DNA from 2 places in the Sporosarcina sp. P25 genome. Region 2 is predicted to be linked to the other one. Evidence: riboswitches for the same ligand, from Rfam matches in the RefSeq annotation. Region 2 holds a riboswitch; the other holds the start of a gene.
The links. Region 2 has a riboswitch for cobalamin ahead of CSV70_RS07850 (ribonucleoside-diphosphate reductase subunit alpha). Riboswitches for the same ligand answer to the same signal wherever they lie in the genome.

Region 1 (7,637 bases), on a different contig from region 2:
CATTGAAGACAGGGTCGAACATCCCCGTCATCAAATGCGTTAGCACAAATGCGTCTTGTTCCGACATCGCTTGCTTCGGTTTTTTCGAAGGATGTTCATAGACCAGTTTTCCGTTCGCATCTGTAATCGATAGAATCATTTGAGGTTCGACTTGTTTACCTTTTGACGCAATACGATTATACGCTGTCGTCATCTCGTACAATGTCACATCGGATGTTCCAAGCGCGACCGCTGGAGATTCGGGAAATGCCACATCGATGCCTAGCCGTTGCGCCATTTTTGTGTACGGCTTGTAACCGACTTGCTCAAGCGTCTTGACTGCATAGATATTATCTGAAATGGCAATCGCCTGTGCCAATGAAATCGGCTTCACCGCAAACTCCCCGTTAATATTGCTCGGCTCATATGTCGAACGACCGTCATCATAGGTAAACAGTGTCTTTTCGGCCGTCATGAAGGTTAACGGGCTCATGCCTTTTTCCATTGCTGCCGCATAGAGGATCGGCTTCATTGCAGACCCTGGCTGACGTTTCGCTTGAGTCACTCGGTTAAAGGAGCTGTCGCCAAAATCCACTCCACCTACCATCGACGTGACGAAACCCGTGTCTGCAGCCATGGAGATGAATCCAACTTGCAGGTCATTTGCAGGCATCGCTTGTTTAATGGCTTGTTCCGCGGCTTGCTGGTGCTGTTGATTCAACGTCGTTCGGATTTGCCAGCCACCTTCTGCGGGTACACGGCCTTTAGACGCGAGGATATCTTCCGCCTGTTGCCATGCAGCATCCAAAAAATAAGGAGCCACTTGCTTCATATCTTTCCAACTCTCTGTTTTTAGCACAATTCTCTCCTCCACCGCGCGTTCCTTTTGCGCAGTTGAAATATAATCATATTGCTCCATTTGATCGAGTACGAGCAGTTGGCGGTTGCGTGAATTCTCGGGATTATCAAGAGGTGAATAAATGGAAGGACCTTTTGCGATTGCTGCAATCGTGGCGGCCTCTTCCAATGTCAGCTCTTTCGCGGCTTTAGAAAAATAAAACCGGCTGGCCGCTTCCACACCGTACATTCCATGACCGAAGTAGACAGTATTTAAATAACCTTCCAAAATCGTATCCTTGTCATAGAAAATTTCGAGGCGATAAGCAAACAGCGCCTCATGGATTTTTCGTGTCCAAGACTTTTCGTGTGTTAAATACAGATTCCGCGCATATTGCATGGTAATCGTACTCGCACCTTGCGCCTTGCTCATCGTTTTAACGTCCTTCAGAATGGCACCGGCAAGTCGTTTATAATCAAATCCATTATGCGAATAAAATTTCTTATCTTCTGTTGCTACAAAAGCATCTGTCAGAAAAGGGGATATATCGGACAGCTTCATCCAATACCGTCTATGTTGTGAAAAGTGATCCCCGATCTGATGCCCACTATGATCGAGGAACAATGAAGCCTTTGGTACGCTCAATGAAGGGGCACCAAGTACTTGGGCATATATTCGAAGGGCGATTAAGACAGTCACGATCGCGGCTATCGACGTGATCGACAGGGATAATACAATCTTTTTCCACCTTTTTCTATTAGTGGACTTTATATAATCGGTACGTTTCATTGCTCATCACATCCCGTTCCATTCAGTATCTTTTGACAGTATGGGACGGTTATGGACGGATTAAACGGACTGTAGGAAAAGTTTAGACGTGTAACATTGAAACTGGTGCCGGAAGAAGTGTATAATGAGTGAATCTATTTACTTAAGGCGGTGAACGAATGGAAGCGCCAAAAATGGAAGTTCAGCTCCGTTCCGTTATTCAACATCCAGACCAGCAAGCGGAAACGCATACGATGCAGGCAACTGGAGAACTCATTGAGAAAAAAGGACAGGCCTATTTATTGTTTGAAGAACGAACAGAAGGAATGCCAGTAGTCCGAACGACCGTGAAATTACATGCTGAAGATGCCTTCATCATGCGTAAAGGCGGCGTGCAGATGCGATTGCCGTTCAGACAAGACGATATGCGCCTCGGCACGTACGGTAATGGCCCTGCAGTTATGGATTTAGCCGTTTATACCAATCAACTGGAGTGGGTTCCTGGACGCTTTACGGTAGCGTACGACTTACATTCAGAAGAAAGCTTATTAGGGAAATACCATTTGACAATAACCTACTCGGAGGTAACACAATGAATGCAGTAGAGCAGATTCAACATGAAATTAAAGAAGCATTGCACCAAGCCATTGAGAAAGCGCAACTAGTCGAAAGTGCAGATATTCCCGACATTAAATTGGAATCACCAAGAAGTAAAGAGAACGGAGATTATGCAGCGAATATCGCTATGCAGTTGACAAAACTAGCGAAAAAGCCGCCACGTGCAATTGCGGAAAGTATTTTAGAGCACCTCGATACGAAGAACACCGCAATCGACTCCATTGAAATCGCTGGACCTGGCTTCCTCAATATCCGCTTGAAAACAGACAGCCTCGGGGATATCGTGAAATCTGTCCTGGATCAAGGAGCAGACTACGGACGTTCCGATAGCGGACAGCAACAGAAGATCCAAGTTGAATTCGTATCAGCGAACCCAACAGGCGATTTGCACTTAGGACACGCACGTGGGGCATCCCTTGGAGATTCATTATGTAATATTCTCGACAAAGCAGGCTATGACGTAGCGCGTGAATACTATATCAATGATGCAGGTAATCAAATAAATAATTTAGCGTTATCGATCGACGTTCGTTATTTCGAAGCACTTGGATTGGAAAAAGAAATGCCAGAAGATGGCTATCGCGGCGCAGATATTATTACGATCGCAAAAGGCCTCGTCGAACAATACGGCGACAAGTATGTCCATGTTCCAGAACAAGAGCGACTTGCATTTTTCCGTGAACACGGCTTGAATATCGAACTGGATAAACTAAAGAAAGACTTGACGGACTTCCGCGTTCATTTCGACAACTGGTTCTCGGAAACGTCTCTATATAACAACGGTAAAATCGATGTTGCGCTCAATAAATTACGTGAAAATGGCCATGTCTTTGAAGAAGACGGTGCTACTTGGTTCCGTTCCACTACATTTGGCGACGATAAAGACCGTGTATTGATCAAACAAGACGGTTCATTCACATACTTAACGCCAGACATTGCTTATCACCAAGACAAGCTGAGTCGTGGATTTGATAAACTTATCAATATTTGGGGAGCAGACCACCACGGATATATTCCACGTATGAAAGCAGCTATCCAGGCGCTTGGCTATGACCGCGACACGCTTGAAGTAGAAGTGGCGCAAATGGTTCAGCTTTACAAAGACGGAGAAAAATTCAAAATGAGCAAACGCACAGGAAAAGCCGTCACATTGCGTGAACTCGTAGAAGAAGTAGGACTAGACGCTGTACGTTATTTCTTCGCGATGCGCTCAGGCGATGCACAAATGGACTTCGATTTAGATTTGGCCGTATCCAAATCCAATGAAAACCCTGTCTACTACGCACAATACGCACACGCACGTATTTGTTCGATCTTGCGTCAGGCAAAAGAACAGAATGTAGAAGCGTCAACAGAAAACGTCACGCTATTGCAAGACGAAAAAGAGTTAGAGCTACTGAAGAAACTCGGTGACTTCCCGAAACTAATCAGCGACTCGGCTCGTATGCGCGCACCGCACCGCGTGACAACTTACATTCAGGAACTAGCAGCTACATTCCATAGTTTCTACAATGCGAACAAGGTGCTAGATCCGGAAAACAAAGACCTTTCCGAAGCACGTTTGGCATTGATTACAGCTACTAAAACAACGATTGCCAACGCGTTGAAACTTGTAGGCGTTGAAGCACCTGAAAGAATGTAATATATCGAAAATGGCCAAGCGGGTTTACTGCTTGGCTTTTTCTTTATGAATGGTAAAGGGGAAGGCAACGTTTCGCTATGTTCCAGGCGGACGCGTTTCGGGAGGGCCCGCGGTAAGCCAACCAGGTCGCTTCGCTTCCTTTTGGTTGTCTCACCTGATCGGGCTAATCCTCCCCGAGTCGCCGCCTTGCACTTCGCTTCACTGGTGTTTCTTTCTTGAGATAGAGAGTGAAGTTCAAGGGCTTACGGGTGATTAAATTTTGAGGTTGGAAAAGGTAAGGCAACGTTTCGCTACGTTCCAGGCGGACGCGTTTGGGAGGGCCCGCGGTGAGCCCCCTAGTCGCTACGCTCCTTTAGTGGTCTCACCTGATCGGGCTAATCCTCCCCGAGTCGCCGCCTTGCACTTCGCTTCACTGGTGTTTCTATCCTGTGATGGAGAGCGAGGTTCAAGGGCTTACGGGTGATTAAATTTTGAGGTGGGAAAGGGGAAGGCAACGTTTCGCAGCGTTCCAGGCGGACGCGTTCGGGAGGTCTCATCGCGAGGCCTCTCAGCAAAGCGTCCCCCTGCTGGAGCCTCACTCCCTATGTCATACCCAAACTCCTCCTATCCCCTGTACAACCAACACTATTATCGCTATAATAAATCATAATTACATATCTTCTAAAAAGGTTCTCGAAAATTGAGATGAAAAGCGAAATCGGTTCAAATCCGATGCGGTCCCGCCACTGTACGTGCGATGCACAAGCCAGGTCACCTGCCTTTTTGGAAAATGAAGTTCCGCAGCAACCTACGAGGATAGGTGTGATGGAAGAGATCACGCATTGATTTCATCCCACCTAATCCTTCGAACTATCGGAGGGTTTTTTTCATGTCTGCGGCTTGCGTAATGCAACACACATATTGAAGGAGGAACACACATGAAGAAGTTTTGGCAACTACTGCTGACGGCTATGCTTGCGGTACTACTACTTGCAGCATGCGGAAGCGACAGTACAAAAGAAGAAACACCGGCAGATAAAAACCAAGCGGGTGAAGAAGCGAAAACAGAACAAGAGTCAACGGATACAACGAGTTACCCATACACCCTGACAGATGCAATTGGCGAAGAAATTACATTTGAACAAGCGCCGGAAACTGTCATTTCATTAATTCCAAGTAACACGGAAATTTTATTCGGTATTGATGCTGGCGATCAAGTCATCGCTGTAACAGAAAACGATGATTATCCTAAAGAAGTAACGGAGCTTGATACCGTAGGGGACTTTACGGTCAACATAGAAAAAGTGATTTCATTGCAACCGGAAGCGGTATTCGCACATGAAATGATGATGGGCTCGAATGAAGAAGGATTGAACCAAATTCGTGACGCAGGCATCCCTGTGATCGTCGTACAGAATGCAGGAACATTTGAAGAGACATATGAAACGATTGAAATGATTGGTGAAGTCATGGACAAAAATGCGGAAGCCAATCAAATCGTCGAAGATATGAAAACGAAAATTGCTGATATCGAAAAGAAAGCAGCAGATATCACGGATAAGAAGCGCGTGTTCGTTGAAAACTCCGATGCACCTGAAATCTATACGGCAGGAAAAGGCACATTCCCACAGCAGTTTTTGGATATCATTAACGCTGAGAACATTGTGACGGAAGAAGGCTGGATTATGATCAGTCCTGAAACGATTGTAGATGAAAATCCGGATGTGATTTTGGCGATCTATAGCTATGTTCCAAATGTCGTAGAAAATATTAAAACGCGTGACGGCTTTGATGCGGTGACTGCGATCAAAGAAGATCAAGTCATTCAACTGGATGAAGATATTACAAGCCGTACAGGTCCACGTTTAGCTGACGGATTAGAATTGTTTGCGAAAGCAATCTATCCTGAGGTATTCGGTGAATAAAACCGTTCTCGCCTACGTCGTGTCGATCGCCACATTGCTTGTGGCGATCTGGCTCGGTGTATCGATCGGTACAGTGAAAATACCAATAGAGACGCTATGGGATCAATCGGACACGACCGCAAGTAATATTTTGTGGAAGATTCGTATGCCGCGTGTGTTGCTGGCTGGAATCGTCGGTGCCTCATTGGCTATTTCAGGGGCTGCTTTTCAAGGGCTACTGAAAAACCCATTAGCTGATCCTTACACCCTCGGAGTGTCATCCGGTGCCTCTGTCGGCGCCGTGATCACACTCTTTTTTGGTATATCGCTGCCGGTCCTTGGCGCTTTCACCTTACCTGTATTTAGTATGATCGGTGCTGCAGTGACGATGTTTTTAGTGATCGGTTTTGCTCGAATGGTCGACCGGTCAATGAAAATGGAAACTATTATTTTAACAGGAATTATTTTCGGTTCATTTCTCGGCTCTGTGTTGTCGCTGATGATCGCGTTGACGCAAGAAGAACTCCGTCAGATTGTTGGTTGGCTTCTTGGTAGCGTATCGATGCGTGGCTGGAATTACATTGTAATGGTCTTGCCGTTTTTCATCATCGGCTCATTCATGCTGTGGCTTAATCGCCGCGAATTGAACGCTTTATTATTCGGTGAAGAACGTGCGCATCATCTTGGAGTCAATGTCAAACAGCGTAAATTGATGATTTTGCTAGGCGGATCGGTATTAACTGGCTCGGCTGTTGCGGTGTCCGGAACAATCGGCTTCGTTGGCCTAGTTGTCCCCCATATGACACGTATGTTATGGGGCTCCGATCACCGTCATGTACTGCCGTTATCATTATGTAACGGTGCATCATTATTGATCATTTGCGATCTCGTAGCACGAACGATTATTTCACCGGCTGAATTACCGGTCGGTGTCATTACAGCATTCATTGGCGCTCCGGTGTTTGCCTATATCTTTTACAAACAACGTAGAAAAGGAGCGATGTGAAGATGTTGCAAGTGGAAAACGTATCGGGAGGCTACGGCAAGGAACCGATTGTGCGAAATGTGTCGTTCCACGTGGAAAAAGGAGAAGTTCTCGGAATTTTAGGGCCGAATGGTAGCGGGAAATCCACGTTATTGAAAATTATATCGGGAATTTTGCCGAAACAAAGCGGGAAGGTCATGATTGCAGGAAAACCTTCTGGCGCCTATACCCAAAAGCAATTCGCGCAGCAAGTAGCCGTCTTGCCGCAGCTCCATGCCCATGCCTTTTCTCATAGCGTGAAAGACACTGTTGCTCTCGGTCGTTATCCGTATCAATCGGGGATTTTCTCGAGCTGGTCGGAGTTGGATGAGCGAGCAGTGCAGGAAGCGATGAACTATACAGGTGTCACGCGATATGAAAATACCGCCATTGAATTATTATCTGGCGGCGAGCAACAACGCGTATTTGTTGCGCAAGCGCTCGCCCAGCAAGCTCCTATTTTATTATTGGATGAACCGACGAACCATTTAGACATCGCGCATCAGCAACAATTGCTCGATACGATCCGCAATCAAGCGAGGCAGAAAGGGATCACAGTCATTTCGGTATTTCATGACATCAATCTGGCCGCTCTTTATTGCGATCGTCTATTGCTGTTGAAGAACGGGGAAGTAGCATCAATCGGCGAACCGCAAGACGTCGTGCTCGAGCAAGAGATTCATCACGTATACAATGCACGCGTCAAAACACAGCCCCATCCTGAAATGCCGAAGCCACAAATGACGCTGTTGCCGAACTTGCAAGAAAAGGTGCAACTATTCAGTGTAAAGAAAGCGGACGTAACGATTCAAGAAGATCATGTATTGTTGCAATCAAGCCAACCGCTGAAGACGATTTCTTCCGCTGTCCATAATGCGGGGCTTG
Region 2 (7,637 bases):
CACAGAAGTACTATCGGATCTCCGTTGACTATGAGCCAAAACGTGTCCCGATAGAGCGGGTAGACAGCCTCATAGAGCGTTCTCCTCAGAAGTATGATCGGATGCCCGTTGACTATGAGCGGAAATGTGTTCCGATAGGGCGGCTGGCCAGCCTCATAGAGCGTTCTCCGCAGAAGTATGATCGGACTTAGGTTGCCTATGAGCGGAAACGTGTCCTGATAGAGCGGGTAGACAGACTCATAGAGCGCTCTCCGCAGAAGTATGATCGGATGCCGGTTGCCTATGATCGGAAACGCGCCCCGATAGAACGGATAAACAGACTCATAGAGCGTTCTCCGCAGAAGTATGATCGGATGCCCGTTGACTATGAGCGGAAACGTATTCTGATAGAGCGGATAGACGTCCTCATAGAGCGCTTCCCGCAGAAGTATGCTCGGCTTCTCCGGTTGCCCATGAGCGGAAACGCGTGCTGATAGAGCGGATGAACGGCCTCATAGAGCGCACTCCACTGAAGTATGATCGGCTTCCCGTTGCCCTTGAGCGGAAACACATCCCGATAGAGCGGCTGAACGGTCTCATAGAGCGCTATCCACTAAAGTATGATCGGATCCACATCCACCACAGGCAGCGGAAAGTCTATAGTATAAAAATATAGTAGCTATCCAATAATTTATGGTAACTTTTCCTGCATAATCTGCTAGAATACGAATAAAGGGAGTGTGAGCCGTGAAAATTGTCATTGCCCCTGATGCATTTAAGGGCAGCTTACAGGCAGATCAAGCGGCCGACGCTATGTATAGTGGCGTGAAGAAAGTATATCCGCATGCAGAAGTAGTCCGTTTACCAGTCGCGGATGGTGGCGAGGGAACGCTTGCTGTCCTTGTCGCGTCAACTGGCGGGACGTTGCGAACCGTATCTGTGCAAGATCCGCTTGGTCGCACAATAGATGCATGCTTTGGTATGCTTGGTGACGGTGAGACAGCGGTCATTGAAATGGCACAGGCGTCCGGTTTGCTGTTGCTTGAGGAGCATGAACTCGATCCAATGAAAGCGTCAACATTTGGCACGGGGCAGTTAATTCGTCATGCGCTGGATATGGGTTACAGGAAAATGATCATTGGACTTGGCGGGAGTGCGACGAATGATGGGGGAACGGGTTTGCTTGAAGCGCTAGGCGTTCGTTTCCTCTCTGATGGACAGCTATTGCGGATGAATGGGGCTACGCTTCCGTTAATCAATGAAATCGATACCTCGCAACTGGATAAACGTTTGCTGGAGACGGACATTCGCATTGCATCTGATGTGGACAATCCGTTTGTCGGTGAGCAAGGCGCGTCGTTTGTTTTCGGTCCGCAAAAAGGAGCGGATGCAGAGATGATCCTGCGTCTGGATGAAGGGTTACGACATTTGGCGGACGAGACGGAAAAGCAAATGGGCGTGCGATTGCATGTGTTACGCGGTGCAGGCGCAGCTGGGGGAAGTGCGGGTGCATTAATTGCCTATTGTGGAGCGCGTCTTGAAAGTGGAATTGATGTCATGCTCGAAGCGATGGATTTCGAAAAGCATCTATCTTCAGCAGATTTCATTGTAACAGGGGAAGGTAAGACGGATCGACAGACGCTTGCAGGCAAGGCATTAATGGGGATTGCAAAGCTTGCGAGGGTAGAGGATGTTCCGGTTATTGTCATTTCAGGAGCGATTGAAGAAGCGGCGCGTCAAGAGCTTCTTGTGTGGTTCACCGAATTGCATTCATTGGATGATGGAAAGAAGTCGTTAGCCGAATTGATGGCAAATGCGGCAGAGTTATTGGAAAACAAAACGTCGATAGTCATGCAAAGTAGATAGTAGAAAATAGTTTTTTATTATGCGATGCATAGCAAGTAGGCGGGTAGGGTATAGAATACACGAGGAGGTGGTCAGATGTTTCAAGATGCAATCAACTGGCTTGTAGGGCCGGCGAATAATTTCATTTGGACATATGTTTTAATTGGACTTTTATTGGCAACAGGTTTATATTTCTCAATTCGCACGAAATTTGTACAAGTACGCTTATTTGGTGAGATGTTCCGTCTGATTGTTGAGAAGAAGGATAGCAACGACGGGGTATCGCCATTCCAAGCATTTACAATTAGTGCCGCGTCGCGTGTAGGGACAGGTAACGTAGCAGGGGTAGCCCTTGCGATCGGAATCGGTGGGCCCGGCGCGGTATTCTGGATGTGGGTTATCGCTATAATCGGTATGGCGACTGCATTCATTGAAAGTACATTGGCGCAAGTGTATAAAGTGAAAGACGGCGATACTTTCCGCGGAGGGCCGGCGTATTATATGCAAAAAGCGTTAGGCTGGCGGAAACTTGGTATTGTCTTTGCGATTTTACTGACGATGTGTTTCGGATTCATCTTTAACGCAGTGCAATCGAACACAATCAGTCAATCGTTCACAGACGTATTCGGCATTCCACATTGGGCTGTAGGAGTTGGACTCATTGCTCTGACGGCAGTAATTGTCTTTGGTGGTGTGCAGCGTATTGTTAAAGTAACGCAGACTATCGTACCTATAATGGCAACATTTTATATTATCGTAGCATTGTATATTGTGATATTGAACATTACAGAAGTTCCAGCGATGATCGCATTAATTTTCGAGCACGCATTCGGTATTAAAGAAATCATGGGTGGCGGAATCGGTATGGCTATGATGCAAGGTGTACGCCGAGGTCTGTTCTCCAATGAAGCAGGTATGGGTAGTGTCCCAAACGCAGCAGCTACAGCGAACGTATCACACCCAGCAAAACAAGGACTCGTACAATCATTAGGCGTATTTTTCGATACCATCATCATCTGTTCAGCAACTGCCTTCATTATCTTACTTGGCGGCTTGTACCAATCAGGCGAAACAAACGGTATCTTATTGACGCAAGCATCCATGGAAGTACACGTAGGCGCATGGGCACCATACTTCATCGCCGTGGCGATCATGTTCTTCGCCTTCAGTTCCATCATCGGTAACTACTACTATGGCGAAACGAACATCGAATTTATCAACGCTAACGTCTTGTGGAAACGAATCTACCAAGTTCTCGTACTCGCTATGGTCTACTTCGGAGCCGTTGCAAAAGTACAAGTCGTCTGGGACATGGCCGACTTATTCATGGGACTAATGGCCATCATTAACTTGGTCGTTATACTACTCCTGGGCAAAATTGCCTTCAAAGTACTCGACGACTTCACCAAACAACGAAAGGCGGGCAGGAACCCCGTCTTCAAAGCAGCTAGCATCCCTGATTTAAAAGGCGCAGAGTGTTGGGAAGAAACAGCTGAAAGAGCAGAAGATCGTTTGTGATATTGATAGATAATATTGGGCTTTTTATATTTTGATCTTAAGACTTTGAATTGGAACTAATAAATACAGTGAATTTTCTAGGTGGTCTACGTTAGAAAGTAGGATTGTAGAGGAAGCAGGGGGCGACTCCGGGAGGATCAGCGTGAGTCTGAGACCCTGGCCAGGTGCCTCAATTTCTGCAAAGTACACAGAAATACGGCAAAGCGAACCCTTCGCTGTTCGTTTGGCTCAGGCCACGCCCTCCGGAAAGCGTCCCCCTGCTGTAGCGGAAATCCCTTCTCCTCACTAATTTCACTATCTAATTAAAACGTTCACACAAACAATTTAGTCAAGAAGTAAAAAGTTTGATATACTATAAAATACTGAATAACAAAAGTCGAATCGTAGTTCAGAAGAAGGATTCTGAACATCGGTTCGATTTTTGTTTTGCATGTTTGAACACAACATGTTAGGGTTATATATGAATCAATACACTATATATAGTGTGTAACAGCAATTAGATGAATTGGTACCCACCACGTTTAAAAGGGAATCCGCCACGAACGGAGCTGCCCCCGCAACTGAGGGCACGGACGACTATCTTGTAAAACCACTGCTTCGGCGGGAAGGAAAGATGGAAGAGCGATGTGCCAGCCAGTAGACCTGCCAGTCATCTCAGCAAAACATTCTTCGGGGTTGGAGAGTGAAAGCACAAAGCAGTCTTTTTTCAGTCTGCCTAAAACTTTCCGCTATCTACTAAGCGTCAATTGACGACTCCCGATTTTATTGGGAGTTTTTTTATTTAGTATATAACCGAACTAATTAACTAAAGGGAGCGGATATAATGGCTATTATTCAAGAAGCTGTGGGACTTAATCTATTGATGGAAAATTTACAAGAGGAATTCGGCAAGAAACAAATCGAACCGTTGATCGAAGCGAGCGAGAAATTCCAGGAGCGTCATCCGGCAAGCTCGGCAACTGAGTGGACGAATGCGATGGTGCTAGAGTCTTTAAGCCGTATTGATGAAGCGACCACGTATTGGACGTTTGTAGCTGCGCGTATTTATTTATTCGACGTCTATGCAAAGCAAAAAGCATTGCGTGGAGCGGATGTGTATACCGATTTTGCGAAAAATGTAGAACGCTTGGTGGAACAAGGTTTATATACACCTGTTCTGACAGAGAAATACAGCCAAGATGAGCTTCAGGAAATCGGCAAGCTACTCGATCCTTCTCGTGACCTTTTATTCACATATATCGGCTTGAAAACATTGGTAGACCGCTATGTAACAGTAAACTTTAAGAAACAATCAGTGGAGCTTCCACAAGAGCGCTGGTTAATCATCGCGATGACGTTAATGCAAGATGAAACAGTAGACCGCATTCATAAAGTCAGCGAAGCGTATTGGGCGATGAGCAATTTGTATATGACTGTTGCGACACCTACATTATCGAATGCAGGCAAGATGCACGGACAGCTATCAAGTTGCTTTATCGATACAGTGGATGATTCCTTACAAGGGATCTACAACAGCAACACTGATATCGCGAACTTGTCGAAATTCGGCGGCGGAATCGGTGTCTATATGGGGAAAGTTCGTTCTCGCGGTGCATCGATTCGTGGCTTCGAAGGTGCATCAAGTGGTGTTCTCCCATGGATCAAACAGCTGAACAATACGGCAGTCAGTGTCGACCAACTCGGTCAACGTCAAGGGGCTGTAGCCGTTTATCTTGATGTATGGCATCAAGACATCTTCACATTCCTTGATCTCAAGCTCAATAACGGTGATGACCGTTTGCGCGCACATGACATTTTCACAGGCGTTTGCTTGCCGGACTTATTCATGGAGAAAGTCGAGTCCCGCGAAGACTGGCATTTATTCGATCCACATGAAGTCCGCACGAAAATGGGCTATTCATTGGAAGACTTCTATGATGAAACAAAAGGGAAAGGAACATTCCGCGAGAAGTATGAAGAATGTGTCCGCAATGAAGATTTATCCAGAGAGACGGTTTCAGCGATTGAAATCATGAAGCGTATCCTACGTAGCCAGCTCGAGACAGGAACGCCATTCATGTTCTACCGTGATGAAGTAAACCGTATGAACCCGAATAAGCATGAAGGCATGATTTATTCTAGTAATTTGTGCTCAGAAATACTTCAAAATATGTCAGCATCTACACATGAATCCGTAACACTAGAAGACGATATGGTCGTCACACGCACGAAGCCAGGCGATTTCGTTGTATGTAACCTGTCATCGATTAACCTTGGAAGAGCGGTTACAGCAGACGTGCTAGACCGTTTGATCCGCATTCAAGTGCGTATGCTCGATAACGTCATTGATCAGAACCAAATCCCAGTTGTACAAGCACAACGCACAAATACGCGCTACCGTGGAATTGGACTTGGCACATTTGGCTGGCACCATTTACTCGCATTGAAAAACATTCAGTGGGAATCGGATGAAGCGGTGAATTTCGCAGACGAGCTGTATGAAAATATCGCGTATTTGACAATTAAAGCTTCAATGGAATTATCGAAAGAAAAAGGCGCATATCCATTGTTCGATGGTTCGGATTGGCAAACGGGCGAATACTTCGAGCAACGCGAATACGATTCGAATAAATGGCGTGAACTGCGCATGGATGTGGCAATGAACGGTATGCGGAACGGCTACTTGATGGCAGTCGCACCGAACAGCTCGACGTCGGTTATCGCAGGCTCAACAGCTTCCATCGATCCAGTATTCAAGCCGTTCTACCATGAAGAGAAGAAAGACTATAAATTACCGGTTATTGCACCGGATCTAGATCATAATACGTATGACATTTACCGTCGTTCTGCTTACATCGTCGATCAGCGCTGGTCTATCAAGCAAAACGCCGCGCGTCAGCAACACATCGATCAGTCAATTTCATTCAATATTTATGTACCGAACTCCATCCGCGCATCCGTTATTTTGGATTTACACTTGCAGGCATGGAAATCCGGCATGAAAACCACGTACTATATGCGTTCAACTGCAGCGGAGATCGAGGAGTGCGAGTGGTGTCATTCTTAATCGCCTATGCATCCTGGAGCGGCAACACTCAGGAAGTAGCGGAATTGATTACGGAAAGTTTACAAAGTGAAGGCGTCGAAGTCGATACCTATCGTATCGGCATCGGAGTCATTCCAAACGTTAAAGAATACGACGCGCTGTGCATCGGTTCATTCACATGGGAAAAAGGTGCAACGCCCGATGAAGTAAAAGACTTCGTGGCGGACGTCGGTTATAAACCCGAGCTCGTCTACGTTTTTGGCACAGGGGATACGCAGTTTGGCGGCGATGATCTATTTTGCAAAGCTGCAGATAAGCTGGCAAAATTCTATCATTCACCTTTTGACCCACTGAAGATCGAACAAAGTCCGCGCGGCATACAAGAACAAACGGTTACGAATTGGACGAAAGGAGTGCTCGAACATTGGCGACACTTACAAGAGTAAAAGTACTGAATCCTGCAAACCCGAATAAGGCGACAGCTATTTTCGGTGGCGAAGCAAGCGGCATCCTAAACTGGAACGACATCGCGCACCCTCATTTCTATACATTACGTCAGCGAATCCGTTCTCTTTTCTGGACGGCGAATGAAGTCGACATGACGCAAGATGTCAAGCAGTTCTCAAGCCTGACACAAGAAGAACAATCCGCATTCCTAAAAATTATCGGCCTACTGGCGACACTTGACGGTCCACAAACTGTCATCGCAATGAAAATCGCAGACTTCACAACGGATCCTTCCGTCAAGTCGATTCTCGCGACTATTGCCGACCAGGAAAGTGAGCATAACCATAGCTACGCGTATGTACTTTCATCTGTCACGAACTTAGACAAGCAAATGGAAGCCTTTGAAATGGGGCGCACTGACGAAGTATTAATGAAGCGAAATGAACGAATTGTAGATGTCTACAATGAATTTGCGGAGAACCCGACAATCGAAACAGTTCTAAAAGCGATGGTGTATACGACATTATTAGAAGGTCTATTCTTCTACAGTGGCTTCGCATTTTTCTATAACTTAGCGCGCCATCAAAAAATGGTTGGCACATCCACGATGATTTCGTACATCAACCGTGACGAACTGCAGCACGGTAAAGCGATCAGCGATATCTTCCGAGCAGCTTTGGCCGAAAATCCAGAGTATAACACAGACGAATTCACGGAATGGATCTATGACCAATTCCGCCACTCCGTCGAGCAAGAAGTCATCTGGAGCCGCTATGTATTAGCAGGAATCGATGGCCTGGAGCTAGAAGAGATGGAAGGCTAC

Region 1: another riboswitch for cobalamin. It lies ahead of CSV70_RS00235 (ABC transporter substrate-binding protein); the one in region 2 lies ahead of CSV70_RS07850 (ribonucleoside-diphosphate reductase subunit alpha).

Annotation. Positions count from the first base shown of each region.
Region 1 is NZ_PDYV01000001.1:39,146-46,782, forward strand. Features, by position in the region: gene CSV70_RS00220 (transglycosylase domain-containing protein) at 1-1,606, opposite strand, end outside; gene CSV70_RS00225 (YwiB family protein) at 1,765-2,181, shown strand; gene argS (arginine--tRNA ligase) at 2,178-3,845, shown strand; cobalamin riboswitch at 4,495-4,621, shown strand; gene CSV70_RS00235 (ABC transporter substrate-binding protein) at 4,763-5,749, shown strand; gene CSV70_RS00240 (FecCD family ABC transporter permease) at 5,742-6,734, shown strand; gene CSV70_RS00245 (adenosylcobinamide amidohydrolase) at 6,737-7,637, shown strand, end outside.
Region 2 is NZ_PDYV01000006.1:151,326-158,962, forward strand. Features, by position in the region: gene CSV70_RS07835 (hypothetical protein) at 1-191, shown strand, start outside; gene CSV70_RS07840 (glycerate kinase) at 727-1,845, shown strand; gene CSV70_RS07845 (alanine/glycine:cation symporter family protein) at 1,921-3,342, shown strand; cobalamin riboswitch at 3,831-4,006, shown strand; gene CSV70_RS07850 (ribonucleoside-diphosphate reductase subunit alpha) at 4,166-6,388, shown strand; gene CSV70_RS07855 (flavodoxin) at 6,376-6,813, shown strand; gene CSV70_RS07860 (ribonucleotide-diphosphate reductase subunit beta) at 6,792-7,637, shown strand, end outside.